2 linked regions of the Variovorax terrae genome follow. The protein of the gene in region 2 binds, or shares a complex with, the protein of the main gene of each other region. Links are inferred from orthologs where the notes say so. Each region holds a gene or a part of one and is shown on either strand. Other genes may lie near its edges. The genes, in order: tldD and pmbA.

Region 1 (8,824 bases), 490 kb from region 2 along the record:
CTGGTGTTCGGGGCCGCGGCGGTGGCGCTGCAATGGGGTTTCAGCGAGGCGCGCTTCGACATCTTTTCGCACCCGGCCCATGTGCTGGCGCTGGCCCTGCTCGGCGCCGGGCTGCTCGCGGCCTTCCTGCGGCACCAGCACCGCCACCCCACGCCGCTGCTGCAGCTGCGCGCGCTCGGCAACCCGGTCTACCTCACCGGGCTGGCGTTCTACTTTCTCTATTACCTGGTGTCCACGCTCAACGGCTATGTCTTCCCGGTGTTTGCCGGACAGGCCCTGGGCCTGCCGCTGGACGTAACCGGATGGCTCAACAGCCTGGCCGGGCTCGTGAGCCTGGGCGCCGCGCTGATCTACATGCGCTTCGGCGCCAGGACGCCGCGCAAAAAGCCGCTGATCCTCGCCGGCCTGGCCTTGATGGCCGCCGCCGCGCTCTGGCTGTCGCGGCTGCCTCCCGCAGCGGGGCTTGGGACACTGCTGCCCGGCCTGATCGGCAAGGGCCTGTTCGGCGTGCTGGTGGTGATCCCGATCGCGGGGCTGACTTTCCGCGAGCTGCGCGCGGAGGACTTCCCGCATGGCTACCAGAGCAAGAACCTGCTGCGCCAGGTGGCGCAGTCCTTTGCCTCGGCCTTCGGCGCCGTGATGCTGGAGAACCGGCAGTTCGTGGTGCATGGCGCGCTCAGCGACGCGCTCGGCCGGCACCCGGCCCAGGCGGCGTCATGGATGGATTCGGTGAAGGGCGCGTTCGCCGCATCCGGCCTGGACCCGGCGCAGGCCAGCCAGGCCGCCTCGGCCCAGTTGGCCGGCCTGCTCGACCAGCAGGCCCTGCTGATCGCGAGCGAGGACCTGTACCGGCTGATCGCCGTGCTTGCGCTGCTGATGGGCGTGGCCCTGCTTGTGCAGCGCCGCCTCCGTTAATCGAATCGCAAAGGCGCAGGCGCCGTCAGGTCGGACGGCAGTTCCACCGAACGCCCGATGAACTGCGAGTCGAGCCCGGGCAGCGAGCTCCGGGTGTCGGGCGGCACGCTGAGGGTGTTGCCGTCGCGCCGCAGGGCCTCTTCGTCCGCCGCGCTGGTGCGGGTGGAGGTGATCGAGCCGGCAAAGTAAAGGCTGGCCAGGTCGCGCGCCAGTTGCACCGGCGCCAGGGCGGTGCGCTGCTGCAGCACCTCGAAGCTGCCGGGGGCGAGCGACAGTTCGCGCAGCAGCAGCAATTGCGAATCCTTGAGCCAGCGCAGGGGCACGCGCGGCGAGCGGCGAAAGTAGATCGGCCCGCTGCGGTAGCGCTGCGGCAGCACATCCCGCTCGGTGCGCTGGGCGTAGGTCCACATCAGCTGCGCCAGGCTGATGCGCACGAAGCGCTCGGGGATGTCGTTGGCCGCCGGAGGGCGCTTGTCCCAGTGGGCCTGCTCGAAGTCGATCGGGCGCACGGTCGGCGCGATGCCAACCTGCCACTCGTGCAGGTCGACCACGGCCAACATGCTGCCGCGGTAGCTGACGTGGTAGACGGCGGGCCTGAGGTTGTCCTCGCGCGCCAGGATTTCGGCGCCCAGCGCGAACTGCGCCCGCAGCGGCCTCAGCCAGCCCTCGAACTGCTGCAGCACCGTGCGCACGCTGGGCTCGGACGCCGGATCGAACGTGTACTTGGGCTCGAAGCCCCGGGGAGCCAGCGGCGTCGAGAAGGCGATCGGCCGGTCGATCTCGTCCAGGTTGAGCTGGATCGATGCATCGGCCGCATCGTGCTCGACGGGAATCTTCAGGGTGCTGCCGTTGAGCAGCCGCACGCCGCGGCCCTCCACCCACCAGGCATCCGCCTCGGAAAACTTGGCGCGGCGCCACGCCGGCCATCCCGCCGGCTGGCTGGCCAACAGGGCCGCGAGCTGCGTTTGCCGTTCCGGCGCAAAGCCGGCCATCCCCAGCCAAAGAACAGGTTGCTCCACAGAATATGACGCGTATGAATGACTGGTACTAGATACGGCCCGGGCACCCTTTTGGATGCACCGTTTTGACTATACCGCCGCCGCGACATGCCTGTAAACGCCTGCGTCCCCCATAAACGGGGGAGAAGATCAGCCGCGCCGCGCCTTGACGGCCTCCGACAGCATCGACAGCACCTGCTGGGAGTGATCCCAGCCCAGGCAGGCGTCGGTGATGCTCTTGCCGTATTCCAGCGCATTGACATCGTCCTTGCCGGGCGTGAACTTCTGGGCCCCGGCATTCAGGTGGCTCTCCACCATCAGGCCGAAGACGTGGCGGGAGCCGCCCGCCACCTGGGCGGCGATGTCGCGCGCCACATCGACCTGCCGCTCGTGCTGCTTGGAGCTGTTGGCGTGGCTGCAGTCCACCATCAGCGTGGGCGGCAGCTTGGCCGCCTCCAGGTCCTTGCAGGCCGCGGCGACGCTGGCCGCGTCGTAGTTCGGGGCCTTGCCGCCGCGCAGGATCACGTGGCAGTCCTTGTTGCCATGGGTCTGCACGATGGCGACCTGGCCGTTCTTGTGCACCGACAGGAAATGGTGGCCGCGCGCCGCCGCCTGGATGGCGTCGGTGGCGATGCGGATGTTGCCATCGGTGCCGTTCTTGAAGCCGATCGGCGCCGAGATGCCGGAGGCCAGTTCGCGGTGCACCTGGCTCTCGGTGGTGCGCGCGCCGATCGCGCCCCAGGAGATCAGGTCGCCGATGTACTGGGGCGAGATCACGTCGAGGAACTCGCTGCCCGCGGGCAGGCCCAGGCGGTTGATCTCGATCAGCAACTGGCGCGCGATGCGCAGGCCTTCGTCGATGCGGAAGCTCTCGTCCAGGTAGGGGTCGTTGATCAGGCCCTTCCAGCCGACCGTGGTGCGCGGCTTCTCGAAATAGACGCGCATCACGATTTCCAGCGTGTCCGCGTACTTGTCGCGCAGCACCTTGAGGTGGCGCGCGTAGTCCAGCGCGGCGGCCGGATCATGGATCGAGCACGGCCCGATCACGACCAGCAGGCGGTCGTCCTTGCCGGCCATGATGTTGTGGATGTTCCTGCGGGTGCCCGTGATCAGCGATTCGGCGGCCGTGCCGCGGATCGGGAAGAAGCGGATCAGATGTTCTGGAGGTGGCAACACGGTGATGTCCTTGATGCGTTCGTCGTCGGTCTGGCTGGTTTTTTCGACGCTCGCATACCAGGCATCGGAGCCAGGTTGGGTGGCCTTCGCATTCATGGGGTCGCTCCTTGTTTCGCTGGGTTCAAAAAGAAAATGGGCATAAAAAAACCGCCGGGGTGGCCGGCGGTTTGGGGGAGATTCGGTGCGTTTTTTACGGGTACGCTCAGATCTCTCTACCGCCGGTGGCGCTTGAGAACCAAAAGTAGCCGAAATAAAAACGGGCTGGATGCATGGGAAAGAATGTATCACAACCGGCGAAGGCGGCGAAATCCGGGCGGGTTGCAAACCCTGCGCGCGCCTATCCGCGCAGCCGGCTCCACCAGTTGCGGGCCCGTTCCGCGCGCGGATCCTCGAGGGTGCCGAGCGCCGATTCCTGCTGCTCGCGCCCGCGCCACTGGTCATAGATATCGATCAGCAGCATGCCCTCGCCGAGGGTGCGCCAGGCGATCAGCTCGAAATCCTCGAACCCGGCCGCCGGCTCGCGCCGCCCGTCCTTGTCCAGCAGCCACTGGCCGATCAGCACCCGGAAGTTGTTGAGCGCCGCGAGATAGGAGGCGTACTCGTACAGGCCGCGCCAGGCCGTGTTCAGTCCGATCACCAGGGCCCGGTGCTCGCGCAGGATGGTCAGCAGGTCCATCAGCAAAGGGGCCACGGCGGCCCGGTCATGCCCCTGCTTGAGCGCCGCCACGATGGCCTCGATGTGCGAGGCCAGCAGGCCCATGCTGTCACCCAGCTGCAGCGTCTCTTCGTCGGCCACGGCCGAGCGCAGGAAATGGCTCAGCTCGCTGAAACTCTGGGCGTGGGGCAGCTGGGTGGAAGGGTCGATGCTCAGTCGCGAGGGTGTCATGGCCTGCATTGTGCGGGGACAGCGTGGCTCTGCCAAGCGGCGGCGCATCCGGCGCGGACGAGGCAGCCCATGCGACGCCGGGGCCTGGCTCAGGCGGTGCCGCCGACGGTCAGGCCGTCGATGCGCAGCGTCGGCTGGCCCACGCCCACCGGCACGCTCTGGCCTTCCTTGCCGCAGGTGCCCACACCGGGGTCGAGCGCCATGTCGTTGCCGATCATGCTCACGCGCGTGAGCGCGTCGGGCCCGTTGCCCACGATGGTGGCGCCCTTGACCGGGTACTGGATCTTGCCGTTCTCGACCCAGAAGGCCTCGCTCGCGGAGAACACGAACTTGCCGGAGGTGATGTCGACCTGGCCGCCGCCGAAGTTGGTGGCGTACAGGCCCTTCTTGATGCTGGCCACAATTTCTTCGGGCACCCGCGAGCCGCCCAGCATGTAGGTGTTGGTCATGCGCGGCATCGGGATGTGGGCGTAGCTCTCGCGCCGGCCGTTGCCGGTGGGCCGAACCTTCATCAGGCGCGCATTCATCGCGTCCTGGATGTAGCCTTTGAGGATGCCGTCCTCGATCAGCACGTTGCGCTGGCTGGCGTTGCCCTCGTCATCGACGTTGAGCGAGCCGCGGCGGTCGGCGATGGTGCCGTCGTCCAGCACGGTGACGCCCTTGGCCGCCACGCGCTGGCCGATGCGGCCGCTGAAGGCGCTCGAGCCCTTGCGGTTGAAGTCGCCTTCCAGCCCGTGGCCGATGGCTTCGTGCAGCAGGATGCCGGGCCAGCCGGGGCCAAGCACCACGGTCATCTCGCCGGCCGGGGCCGGGCGCGATTCGAGGTTGGTCAGCGCGGCATTGACTGCGTCGTTCACATACGAAGCGATGTGCTCGTCATCGAAATAGGCCAGGCCGAAGCGCCCGCCGCCGCCGCCCGAGCCCATTTCGCGGCGGCCGTTCTGTTCGGCAATCACGGTCACACTCAGGCGCACCAGCGGGCGCACATCGGCCGCCAGCGTGCCGTCGGCGCGCGCCACCATCACCACGTCGTATTCGCTGGCCAAGCCCGCCATCACCTGCGCCACGCGCGGGTCCCGGGCGCGGGCCAGTTGTTCGACCTTTTCGAGCAGGTGCACCTTGGCCGTGCTGTCCAGCGTGGCGATCGGGTCCAGCCCCTGGTACAGCGAGCGGCTCGAAGCGACCTTCCTGGGCGCCACTTTGGCCCGGCCTCCCCGGGCCGCAGCCGAAATGGAGCGCACGGTGCGAGCCGCATCCAGCAGCGAGGCTTCGGAGATGTCGTCGGAATAGGCGAAGGCGGTCTTTTCGCCGCTGACCGCGCGCACGCCCACGCCCTGGTCGATGCTGAACGAGCCGGTCTTGACGATGCCCTCCTCCAGGCTCCAGCCTTCGCTGCGCGTGTACTGGAAATACAGGTCGGCGTCGTCCACCTTGTGCGCGGTGATCTCGGCCAGCGCGCGGCTCAGGTGCGATTCGTTGAGGCCAAAGGGTTCGAGCAGCAGGCGCTGGGCCGTGGCCAGGCGCTCAAGGGTGGGTTCGCGGGAGATCATGGGCCCATTTTAGGCCGAGCCCCATCCCCCGCGCGGCGGCAAGGTTGCACCGGCCCGCCCGCAGCGGCGGCAGCGATGCTTCAGGTCTTGCGCAGCAGCTTGAAGATCGCCGCGTCGTCCTCGCCGGCCAGGCCGGCCTCGCGGGCCTGCGCAAACACGGCGCTCACGCGCGCGCCCAGCGGCCCGTCGAACCCGGCGGCACGGGCGGCCTGTACCGCCAGCCGCGTGTCTTTTTCCAGCAGCGTCACATGGGCGCGCGGCGCGTAGTCGCCCGCGACGGCGCGGCGCATGCGGTCCGAGCCGATCCAGCTCTGGCCGCTGGACTGCTCGATCACGTCCAGGGTGGCGCCAGGATCAAGCCCCATGCGCTCCGCCAGCGCCAGCACCTCGGCCGCCCCCACGAGGTTGATGCCCGCCAGCAGGTTGTTGACCAGCTTGGTGCGCGCGCCGTCGCCCGGCCGCCGGCTGATGCGGAAGACGCGGCTGGACAGTGTCTCGATCAAACCGCGGTGCGCCTCGAACGCCGCGTCGGCGCAGGCCACCATGAGGCTCATGCTGCCGTCGCGCGCCCGGACCGGCCCGCCCGACAGGGGCGCGTCGATGGCGTGCACGCCCAGCGCTGCCAGCCGGCGGGCGAAGTCCTCGGTGTCCTGCGGCGCGATGGTGGGGCACAGCAGCACGGCTTGGCCGGGCCGCAGCGCACCGGCCGCGCCGTCGGGGCCGAACAGCACGGCTTCGGTCTGGGCCGCGTCCACCACGCAGACGATGATTGCTGTCGAATCCATAGCAATCAATGACCCACTGGCGCGGACCTCGGCGCCCTGGGAGGTCAATTCCGCGGTGCGGACCGGATCCAGGTCGCACACCCGCACCGGCCAGCCCCGGGCCAGCAGGTTGGCCGCCATGCCGGCGCCCATGTTGCCGACGCCGATGACACCGACCGGGTAAGGCGCCGCCATCGCCGTCACGATTGCACCAGCCGCTTGGACTTGGAGATCGCCATCAGGATGCCCAGGCCCATGCCGAGCGTGACCATGGCCGTGCCGCCGTAGCTGATGAAAGGCAGCGGCACGCCCACCACGGGCAGGATGCCGCTGACCATGCCCATGTTGACGAAGGCGTAGGTGAAGAAGATCAGCGTCACGGCGCCCGCCAGCAGGCGCGAGAACAGCGTGGGCGCCTCCAGCGCGATCGCCAGCCCGCGCAGGATCAGGAACACGAAGCCGGCGATCAGGAACAGGTTGCCGAGCAGGCCGAATTCCTCGGAATAGGCGGCGAAGATGAAATCGGTGGTGCGCTCGGGAACGAACTCCAGGTGCGTCTGCGTGCCCTGCATGAAGCCCTTGCCGAAGACCCCGCCCGAGCCGATGGCGATCACGCCCTGGATGGTGTGGAAGCCCTTGCCCAGCGGGTCGCGGCTCGGGTCCAGCAGGGTGCAGATGCGCTGCTGCTGGTAGTCGTGCAGCACCGGCCAGCGCACGCCGTCGGCGCACAGGCTGGGCTCGAAGATCACGATCAGGATCACGCCGACGAGACCGATCAGCGCCGGCGGCAGGATCAGCTTCCAGGACAGGCCCGCGAAGAAGATCACCGACAGCCCGGCCGACAGCACCAGGAGCGCGGTCCCCAGGTCGGGCTGCCTCATGATCAGGCCCACCGGCACGCCCAGCAGCACAGCGGCCACCAGGAAATCGAGCGGCCGCAACTGGCCTTCGCGCTTCTGGAACCACCAGGCCAGCATCAGCGGCATGGCGATCTTGAGGATTTCGCTGGGCTGGATCACCACGCCGAGGTTGATCCAGCGCCGGGCGCCCTTCTTGGTGATGCCGAAGACCGCCACCGCGATCAGCAGCACCACGCCCGCCGTGTACAGAGGCACGGCGAACGTCATCAGCCGCTGCGGCGGGATCTGCGCCATCACGAACATGATGGCGCCGGCAATCAGCATGTTGCGGCCATGGTCGATGAAGCGCGTGCCGTGGTCGTAGCCGGACGAATACATGGTCAGCAGGCCGGCGCAGACCAGCAGGAACACGGCAAAGGCCAGCGGGCCGTCAAAGCCCCGGAACATCGGGGCGGCACGCTGCCAGTAGGAGGGTTTTTCGAATACGGCGGCCATGGGGGTGGATTATCCCGCGCGGACCTGTCGCGCCTCGCCCACACCGGCCATCTCACCCCATATTTTGGGGATGCGATTTGAAACAGTTGGTGTTACGTTTGACACGCCCCATTGAAACACGAGGAGGAGGCACCCCATGGAAATGAACATCCCCCGGCTTCGCCGGATCGGCGCAGCGCTGTCCAGCGTCGCCCTGCTCAGCCTGGCCGCCTGTGGCGGCGGCGGTGGCGGCACATCGCCCGCCCCGTCCGCCACTGCCAGCGTCCCCATCACCGTGGTCGACGGCCCGATCAAGAATGCATTGGTCTGTCTCGACAAGAACAAGAACGGCGCCTGCGACAGCGGCGAGCCCTCGGGCCGCACCGACGGCAGCGGCAACGTCACCCTGCAGGTCCCGGCCGAAGATGCCGGCAAGTACCCCATCCTGGCCGTGGTCGGCACCGATGCGGTGGACACTGACACCGGCGCGGTGCCCATCCCCTTCGTCCTGAAGGCCCCTGCCGACAAGCCCGGCGTGGTCAGCCCGCTGACCACCCTGGTCCAGGCCCTGGTCGAGAGCACGGGCGCCAGCTCCGCGTCGGCCGCCGCGTCACTCCAGTCCACGCTGGGCCTCAACGTCTCGCTGTTCGAGGACTTCACCAAGAGCAGCAGCGCCGACGGCAAGACCGCCGGCACCGTCGCCCGCATGGTGGTGGTCACGACCCAGCAGCAGTCCAAGGCGCTGGCCAGCGCCGTCGGCACCAAGAACCCGATCGACGGCAGCACCATCAACCAGAAGGACCTGGACAAGGCCATCCAGCAGAAGCTGCTGCAAATCCTGTCCGATCTCGTGACCAAGCTGGCCGACCCCAGTGTGAAGGCCGCGCAGAACCCCGCTGATCTCTCCGCAGCCTTGACGACCCTGGCCCAGGCCCTGGTGAACGATGCCACCACCGGCCTCACCACCACGACCGTGGCCACGATCGTGGCCATCAACAACCAGACCGCCTCCGGCTCGGGCAGCACCAGTGAAGCGCCAGCGGCCAGCGGCCAGCGTGCAGCTCAACTCGATGAACTTCTACGACAGCTCGAACTGGAACTGGCGCGTGCTGGCTTCCACGGCCGCCCAGAACACGCCGGACAGCAACAACCGCACCCGCTACGTGGACCGCCGCAGCAGCAACAACATGGGCGCTGTGGC
Region 2 (8,793 bases):
TCGTTGAGGTAGGCGCCGCGGCCCTTGGTGGCGGTGAACAGGTCGTTGCGCGTCGGGTCGTAGATGACGGCCTGCTCGACCTTGCCCTGCACCGCGAGCGCGATGCTCACGCAGTAGACCGGAAAGCCGTGGATGAAGTTGGTGGTGCCGTCCAGCGGGTCGATGATCCAGACGAATTCGGAGTCGCGCGCGCCATGCTCGCGGCCCGATTCCTCGGCCCAGATGCCGTGGCCGGGGTAGGCCGTGAGCAGGGTCTCGATGATGGTCTGCTCGCTGGCCTGGTCGATTTCGGTGACGAAGTCGTTGACCTGCTTTTGCGAGATGCGCACCGCCTCGACGTCGAGCGCTGCGCGGTTGATGATGGCGCCGGCGGCGCGGGCGGCCTTGATGGCCACGTTGAGCATGGGGTGCAGGTTGGCGGACGACATGAATTGTGAAGGGGTTGCGGAGGCGGCTTCGGGCGCTGCCTCCCACGGACCAGGAGCGGGGAGGGCCGGTCCGGCGATGCGGGCGGCGACAATACCCCGATTTTAACTCCGGCCCCGCTGGGCCCGCCCTTCTCCCCGATGAAGACCCGTTTTATCCTGATCAACACCAGCCATGCCGGCAATGTCGGCGCCGCCGCGCGGGCCATGAAGGTCATGGGTTTCGACGACCTGGTGCTGGTGGCGCCGCGCTGGCCCAACGTGCTGCGGCGCGAGGAGACCATCCAGCGCGCCAGCGGCGCGCTGGACGTGCTGGAGCGCGCGCGCATCGTGGACACGCTGGATGAGGCGCTGGACGGCGTGACGCACCTGTGCGCCACCGCCATGACGCCGCGCGACTTCGGCCCGCCCACGCGCACGCCGCGCGAGCATTTCGAGACGCTCGGCGGCACGGGGCATTCGGTGGCCTTTTTGTTCGGCTCCGAGCGCTTCGGCATGAACAACGACGACGTGTACCGCTGCCACGTGGCCCTGAGCATCCCGACCAATCCGGACTTCGGTTCGCTCAACCTGGGCGCGGCGATCCAGGTGATCGCCTACGAATGGCGCCTGGCGCTGGGCGGCTTCGCGGTGCGCGAGGCCACGCCGCCCGCGCTCCATGCCGATGCCGCCCAGGTGGCCGGCATGCTGGCGCACTGGGAGCAGTCGCTGGTGGACATCGGCTTTCTCGACCCGGCCTCGCCCAAGAAGCTGATGCCGCGCCTGAACCAGCTCGCCAACCGCGCGCAGCTGACCCAGGAGGAAATCCATATCCTGCGTGGTGTCGCCAAGGCCATGTCGCAAGCGGCGGCAAAGACAAAGCTATAGACTGCGCCTCATATCGTCATCACCCAAAGTCATGTTCTCCCGTCTCCGCTCCGACATCGCCTGCATCCTCGAACGCGATCCTGCCGCGCGCAGCACGTGGGAGGTGCTGACCTGCTACCCGGGCCTGCACGCGATCATGCTGCACCGGCCGGCGCACTGGTGCTGGCACCACGGGTTCAAGTGGCTGGGGCGCTTCATCTCCCATGTCTCGCGCTGGCTCACGGGCATCGAGATCCACCCCGGCGCCACGATCGGCGAGCGCGTGTTCTTCGACCATGCCATGGGCGTGGTGGTGGGCGAGACCGCCGAGATCGGCGACGGCTGCACCATCTACCAGGGCGTGACGCTGGGCGGCACCTCGCTCTACAAGGGCGCCAAGCGCCATCCCACGCTGGGCAGGAATGTGGTGGTGAGCGCCGGCGCCAAGGTGCTGGGCGGCTTCGTGGTGGGCGACGGCGCCAAGATCGGCAGCAATGCCGTGGTGATCAAGCCGGTGCCCGCCGGCGCCACCGCGGTGGGCATCCCGGCGCGCATCATCCCGTCCAAGACCGGCGAGAGCGCCGACGTGACGCCGGCGCAGACCAAGTTCTCGGCCTACGGCATCACGCTGGAGGACGACCCGCTGTCGCAGGCGATGAAGGGGCTGATCGACAACGCCTCGTCGCAGGAGCACCAGATCGCGCTGCTGTGGCGGGCGATCGAGGCGCTGTCGGCCAGCCGGGCCGGCACCGACTGCGTGCCCGACGATGCGGCGCGCCGCGAGACCTTCGAGGCCGACAAGCTCACGCAGCTCGTCGGCAAATAACCAAAAAAGCTATTATTTTTGTAGCATCAAACGACCGCGGGGCCTGGACCTCGCGGTGTTTTGAGGCTCAATTGAGGCGCTGCAGCGGGCTTGCGACATCGAACACCGTGGTGCCCCAGTTGCCCGGCAGCTGGAAGCGGTAGGTTTCGCTGGGCCGGCTCTGGCCGCTGGCGTTGACCAGCCGGAACCGCACGTAGTACACGGTCGAAGCGTCCAGCGTGCCCAGGTTCCACAGCGGCGTGGTCAGCGTGTCCTGGCGCACCCTGCGCGTGAACGCCGCGTCCAGAGCCAGTTCGGCCTCGATTTTGGTGAACACGGCGTCCGGCGCCACGCCGAAGTTCAGCAGCGTGTCGCCGTTGAGGGCCCGGATGCCGGTGTTGCCGACCGGCCAGCGGCCGTCCCGGACTGCGATCAGCTTGACGGCGTCGAAGCCTTCCAGGCCCTGGCCGTCGATGCCGCGCACGCGCGCATACCAGTCGCCAGGCGTCAGGCCGGCGAGTTCCACGCCGGGGCCGGCGGCCTTGAGGTCGCGCACGATCTTGTCGAATTTCGCGTCGCTGGCCACCTGCACGCGAAAGGACGAAGCGCCTTCCAGGCTCGGCAGCGGCCACAGTCCCTGCGGCAGCTGTACCTCGGCCGGCACGCCGGCGAGGTCGGGCGCCCGCAGCAGCTGCACCACGTTCACGGCCTTCTGCGCGGGGTTGATCACGGCGCCGGTGCCCTGCGGCAGGTCGGCGCCGCTTTGCTGGGCCGGGTTGTCGGCGCGCACCAGGCCTTCGGTCACCTCGGTGCGGGCCAGGCGCTCGGCGGAGTTGTCGTAGGCCACGCGGAATTCGGTGCCGCGCACGCCCACCAGCGAGGTCGGCGTCTCGACCTGCAGCGGCGCGGCGCGGCGGGCGACCTTGGACGCCAGGGTCTCGATGGCGCCCTGCGACAGGCGGATCAGCCCCGAAAACCAGTTGCTGGAGCCGCTGGCCGACGCATCGCGCAGCGCGTAGTCGCGGCTGGTCACCACCTCGGCCAGCGTGTTGGGCAGCAGTTTCACGCGCGAGCCGTCGTGCAGTTCGACCACGGCCGAGCTGTTGGCGCCGACCTGCAGGCGGCTGCCTTCGCCGATCGCGCTGCCGGTGGCGGCTGCGCTGCCCCCGAGCTGCACGTCGCCCTCGGCGCTGACCAGCGTGCCGGCGGCCGGAGCCGAGCGCAGCAGGCGCAGCGGAATCTCCAGGCGCTGGCCCGGCTTGATGAAGTTGGGGTCCTTCATCTTGTTGAAGCGGGCCACCTCGTTCCAGTCGCTGGGCCGGTGGAGCATTTCGCGCGCCAGCACGATGAGCTTGTCGGAAGGCCGGACGGTGTAGGGCAGGCTCGGTTCGGCGGCCCAGGCGGCGCTGCCGGATGCTATCAAAATTGCAGCTAACAATGACCGTGGGATGCGGACTCCGGGTCGGTTGATCTCTGAATTGAGGGGGCTCCAGCAGTTCATGTGGTGTTCCTGGGGGTCAGGGGGGAGGGCGAAGGGCGGATTTGGGTCGGAAGGCCTTGCACACCGCCGGATGGGTTTCCATGTAGGGGCCACCGATCAGGTCGATGCAATAGGGCACGGCTGCGAAAATGCCGGCCACGAGGACGTCTCCCTGATCGCTTTTTAAGCCCTCCAGGGTCTCCTGGATCGATTTGGGCTGGCCGGGGAGGTTGATGATGAGACTTCTGTCACGGATGACGGCGCATTGGCGCGACAGAATCGCCGTCGGCACGAAGCGCAGGCTGATTTGCCGCATCTGCTCGCCGAAGCCCGGCATCTCCTTGTGCGCCACGGCCAGCGTGGCCTCGGGCGTGACGTCGCGCAGCGCCGGGCCGGTGCCGCCGGTGGTCAGCACCAGCGAGCAGCCGGCGTCCACCAGCTCGACCAGGGTGGCGCTGATGACGGCCTGCTCGTCGGGGATCAGCCGCGCCTCGAAGCTGAGCGGGTTCTGCAGGGCGCGCGCGAGCCAGTCCTGCAGCGCGGGCAGGCCCTTGTCCTCGTAGACGCCGCTGGAGGCGCGGTCGCTCACCGAGACGATGCCGATCTTTACCGGGTCGAAGCCGCTCATGGGGCGGCCTCGCCGCCGAGCTGCCCGCGCACCAGCTGGAAGATCTCGCGGTAGGCGCGGCCGTGGCGCGGCGCCTCGCCCGGCCGGGCCGGCTTGGCGTCCTTGCGCGCCTGGCGGATCAGGGCGCGCAGCTGCTGGGTGTCGGTATCGGGGTGCGCGTTGAGCCACAGGCCCAGCGCCTCCTCGCTGTCGATCAGGTTGTCACGCCATTGCTCGGCCTGGTGCAGCGCCAGGGTTTCGCTGGCCGAGCCCCGGTGCTGCTCGTCGAGCGCGGCGCGCACGGTGTCTAGGGTCTCGGGCTCGAGCTTGCGCATGAGCTTGCCGATGAACTGCATCTGGCGCCGCTTGCCCTCGAAATTGGTGATGCGGCGGGCCTCGGCCAGGGCGTCAACGAGTTTCTCGGGCAGGGCGAGCCGGGCCATCAGGTCGGCGCGCAGCGTGAGCAGGTCTTCGCCCAGCGACTGCAGCTCCGTGCTTTCGCGCTTGAGGTCGGTCTTGCTGAGCTCGTCCGTGCCCTTGAGCTCGCGCTTGAGCTCCAGGTCCAGCTCGCTGCCTTCGGCGACGAACTGGCCTCTCACAAAATAGCCTTTTTTCGGTTTACGTGACATGGGGTAAGGGGTACATGGCGGCGGCGGCGCCGCACCGGCAAGTATCATAGCCGTCGATATGAAAAAACCCGTTCCCAGCGCCGCCAGCGGCTTCAGCTACAGCCGCCCGTTTTTTGAAGAGCTCGTCGACACCGCCCTGGCCCACGCCAGGAAGCTGGGGGCGACCGATGCCGGCGCCGAGGCGTCCGAGGGCTGCGGCCTGAGCGTGAGCGTGCGCAAGGGCGAGCTCGAAACCGTGGAGCGCAACCGCGACAAGTCGCTCGGCGTCACCGTCTACCTGGACGGCCGCCGCGGCAACGCCAGCACCTCCGATTTTTCCCATGCCGCCATCGAGCAGACGGTGCAGGCGGCCTACGACATCGCCCGCTTCACCGCTGTCGACCCGGCCGCCGGCCTGCCCGACGAGGCCGACATCGCCCGCACCCAGACCGAGCTCGACCTGTTCCACCCCTGGGCCATCACCAGCGAGGAGGCCGCGCAGCTCGCGCTGGCCTGCGAAGAGGCCGCGCTGCGCACCGACCGCCGCATCACCAACAGCGAAGGCGCGGGCGTGTCGGCCCAGCAAAGCCATTTCTTCAGCGCCCACACGCACGGCTTTCGCGGCGGCTACGCCAGCTCGCGCCACTCGATCTCGGTGGCGCCGATCGCCGGCAAGGGCAACGACATGCAGCGCGACGCCTGGTACAGCTCGATGCGCTCGCCCGACGAGCTGGCCTCGCCCGAGGCCGTGGGCCGCTATGCGGCCGAGCGCGCCCTGAGCCGCCTGAAATCGCGCAAGATCGCCACCACCGAATGCCCGGTGCTGTTCGAGTCGCCGCTGGCGGCCGGCCTGCTGGGCGGCTTCGTGCAGGCGGTGAGCGGCGGCGCGCTGTACCGCAAGAGCAGCTTTTTGCTCGACTCGCTGGGCAAGCAGGTGTTCCCCAAGCACATCGACATCGACGAAGACCCCTTCATCCGGCGCGGCAAGGGCAGCTCGCCCTTCGACGAGGAGGGCGTGCAGGTGCGCCCGCGCCAGGTGGTGGCCGGCGGCCGCGTGGAAGGCTACTTCCTGAGCAGCTATTCCGCGCGCAAGCTCGGCATGAAGACCACCGGCAACGCCGGCGGCTCGCACAACCTCACGCTGCGCTCGCGCCACACGAAACCGGGCGACGACCTGGAACACATGCTCCAGAAGCTCGGCACCGGCCTGTTCGTGATCGAACTCATGGGCCAGGGCGTGAACTACGTGACCGGCGACTACTCGCGTGGCGCCAGCGGCTTCTGGGTGGAAAACGGCGAGATCGCCTTCCCGGTGCAGGAAATCACCATCGCGGGCAACCTCAAGGACATGCTCAAGGGCATCGAGGCGGTGGGGGCCGATGCCTACAACTACGGGGCCAAGACCGTGGGGTCGATCCTGGTGAACCGGATGAAGGTGGCGGGCAGCTGAAGCCAGCTTGCGGGGCCATGAGGAGGACCTGCTTTCATCCCTTGAAGACAAAAGAGGGCGAGCCATGAGCAAGACGAGAACCATCCTGTCCATCCTGGCGTGGGGCCTGGCCGCATCGGCCGCGCAGGCGCAGGCGCCGGCGCCCGCCGCTGCGGCCGCGTCCGCGCCGCGGCATCCCTGGCAGGCGGCCCTGCCTGGCCTGACGGCCGAGGCCTACTTCACCAACATGGAGCCGGGCATGAAGATCGAGACGCCATTCGTCGCGAAGTTCGGCCTCTCGGGCGGCTGGGGGCTGGCGCCCATCACCCAGCCGGTGCAGGGCAAGGGCGGCCACCACCACCTGCTGGTCAACCGCGAGCTGCCGCTGGACTTCAAGCAGCCGCTGCCGTTCAACGACCAGTACATCCACTTCGGCAAGGGCCAGATGGAAACCGTGCTCACGCTGCCGCCCGGCAGCTACAAGCTGCGCCTGCTGCTGGCTGACGACAAGCACCTGCCGTACTTCGTCTACAGCAAGCCGCTGAACGTGACGGTGACGAAGAAGAACGCGGGCATCGACCCGCAAAGCCTCACGAAGAAGGGCATCAGCCTGCTCAACCTGGCCGACAACGCCAAGCTCAAGCCGCCGTTTCGCGTGCAGTTCCACGCCTCGGGCCTGAATGTGGCCCATGTGTCGCAGCAGGAAAAGGAGACCGGGCATTTCCGCCTGAGCCTGCATCCCAAGGGGGCGGCCAAGCCGGTGGAGCTGGATTTCACCGAAGGCCAGACCGAAGTCTGGCTGGCACCGCCGCGCGGCGACTATACGCTGCGGCTTGAATTGCTGGACAACGTGAATCCGGGCAAGGCCCTGGCCGAGGCGGTGTCGGTGCCGATCCTGGTGGAGTAGGGCGGGTTTCGCGCGAGCCGGTGCGTTGCCAGGCCTCGGGGGGGGATGGGAGTCAATCGATCTTGATCGACGCGTCCTTGATCAGCCGGGCCCAGGTGTCCGACTGTGCGTCCAGCCACTTCTGGTAGTCGGCGGCGCTGCCCGGCTGGAACTCGGCTTTCAACTGCACCAGGCGCTTGCCCATCTCGGGCGAACTCAGGAGCTGGTTCACCGCGGCGTTGATCCGGGTGACCGTTTCCGCGGGCGTGCCGGCGGGGGCGAACAGGCCCTGCGAGATGAAGGACTCGAATCCGGCGAGGCCGGCCTCGGCCATGGTCGGCACCTCGGGCGCGAACGGCGAACGCCTGGCCGATGCGATCGCCACGGCCTTGAGCTTGTTGCCCTTGATGTATTCGGACACCGCCGGCAGGCCGCTGAACATCATGTCCACCTGGCCGCCCAGGAGGTCGGTGAACGCCGGGCCGCTGCCCTTGTAGGGCACGTGCGTGAGCGAGAAGCGGCCCAGGCGCTGCATCATCACCGCGGTCAGATGAGTGCTGCTGCCGTTGCCCGATGAGGCGATCGTGAGCTTGTCGGGCGACTGCTTCGCGGCGCGCACGATGTCGGCCATGCTGGCGTAGGGCGAGTGGGCCGGCACGACCAGCACGTTGGCAAAGCGCGCGACATCGATCACCGGCTGGAGCTGGCTGCTCTTGTAGGGCAGGCTGGGGTACAGGTGCGGGTTGATGGCGTAGGCCGACGCATCCGACAGCAGCAGCGTGTTGCCGTCGGGTTTGGACTTGGCCACATAGTCCGCGCCGATCACGCCGCCCGCGCCCGCGCGGTTTTCCACGATCACCGTGGCCTTGAGCGTCTCGGACAGGCCGGGCGCGATCAGCCGGGCGAACAGGTCCGATCCGCCGCCCGGGTTGAACGGCACCACGATTTTCATGACGGTCTTGGACTCCTGTGCCGCGATGGGCAGCACGGCGGCGCCCATGCACAGGGCGGCCAATCCTTTGAACAACAGTTTTTTCATAGCGTTGAAGTCTCCTTTTTGGTAAATCGCATCGGGGAAGGGGGCGTGCAGGCACTCAGTACGCGGCGCTGGGGCGGCCTGTGTCGGCCACGGGCTGGCCGCCGAAATCGGTACGCAGCTTGCGCGCCGCGCTGGCGAACAGCAGCACGTCCACGCCCACGGCCACGAAGGTGCAGCCCAGCTCGAGGTAGCGCCGCGCCAGAGCCGGGTCGGAAGTCAGCGTGCCGGCGGCCTTGCCGCTGGCGATGATGGTCTTCATGGCGCCCTCGATGGCCGCCTGCACCTCGGGGTGGCCGGGGTTGCCGCGATGGCCCATCGAGGCGGCGAGGTCGGCCGGGCCGATGAACACGCCATGCACGCCGTCCACGGCGCAGATGGCTTCGAGGTTCGAGAGCGCCGTGGTGGTTTCGGCCTGCACCAGCAGGCAGATTTCGTCGTCGGCCACGGCCAGGTAGTCGCTGCGGCTGCTCCATTGCGAGGCGCGGGCCACGGCGCTGCCCACGCCGCGCACGCCCCGGGGCGGGTACTGCGTGGCGGCCACAATGGCGCGGGCTTGGCTTGCCGTGTCCACCATCGGCACCAACAGCGACTTGGCGCCGATGTCCAGCATCTGCTTGATGAGGGCGGTGCGGCCTTCCACCACGCGCACCACGGGCTGGCTGGGGTAG

What was found.
Region 1: the proteins of pmbA (region 2) and tldD are in contact, whole or in part, in a solved structure (PDB 5NJ9), measured with the Escherichia coli proteins. The link is inferred for Variovorax terrae from one-to-one orthologs.

What each region holds. Positions count from the first base shown.
Region 1 is NZ_JALGBI010000001.1:469,277-478,100, reverse strand. What follows is about bases 3,296-6,214. They hold tldD (metalloprotease TldD), read right to left. Parts: upstream 5,526-6,214; coding sequence 4,065-5,525; downstream 3,296-4,064. Other genes in these bases: MMF98_RS02130 (NAD(P)-dependent oxidoreductase), read right to left, coding at 5,606-6,214; MMF98_RS02140 (hypothetical protein), read right to left, coding at 3,427-3,975. In the rest of the region: MMF98_RS02155 (MFS transporter), read left to right, coding at 1-915; MMF98_RS02150 (hypothetical protein), read right to left, coding at 912-1,907; MMF98_RS02145 (3-deoxy-7-phosphoheptulonate synthase), read right to left, coding at 2,064-3,185; more of MMF98_RS02130, read right to left, coding at 6,215-6,484; rod shape-determining protein RodA, read right to left, coding at 6,490-7,644; MMF98_RS02120 (hypothetical protein), read right to left, coding at 7,654-8,649; MMF98_RS02115 (hypothetical protein), read left to right, coding at 8,652-8,824. UniProt on the Escherichia coli protein: Metalloprotease involved in CcdA degradation. Suppresses the inhibitory activity of the carbon storage regulator (CsrA).
Region 2 is NZ_JALGBI010000001.1:962,529-971,321, forward strand. The notes cover bases 4,148-7,035. They hold pmbA (metalloprotease PmbA), read left to right. Parts: upstream 4,148-4,850; coding sequence 4,851-6,221; downstream 6,222-7,035. Other genes in these bases: mog (molybdopterin adenylyltransferase), read right to left, coding at 4,148-4,184; yjgA (ribosome biogenesis factor YjgA), read right to left, coding at 4,181-4,792; MMF98_RS04540 (DUF4399 domain-containing protein), read left to right, coding at 6,286-7,035. In the rest of the region: MMF98_RS04505 (inositol monophosphatase family protein), read right to left, coding at 1-428; MMF98_RS04510 (RNA methyltransferase), read left to right, coding at 567-1,292; cysE (serine O-acetyltransferase), read left to right, coding at 1,324-2,097; MMF98_RS04520 (FecR domain-containing protein), read right to left, coding at 2,165-3,577; more of mog, read right to left, coding at 3,594-4,147; more of MMF98_RS04540, read left to right, coding at 7,036-7,107; MMF98_RS04545 (Bug family tripartite tricarboxylate transporter substrate binding protein), read right to left, coding at 7,160-8,125; hpaI (4-hydroxy-2-oxoheptanedioate aldolase), read right to left, coding at 8,181-8,793.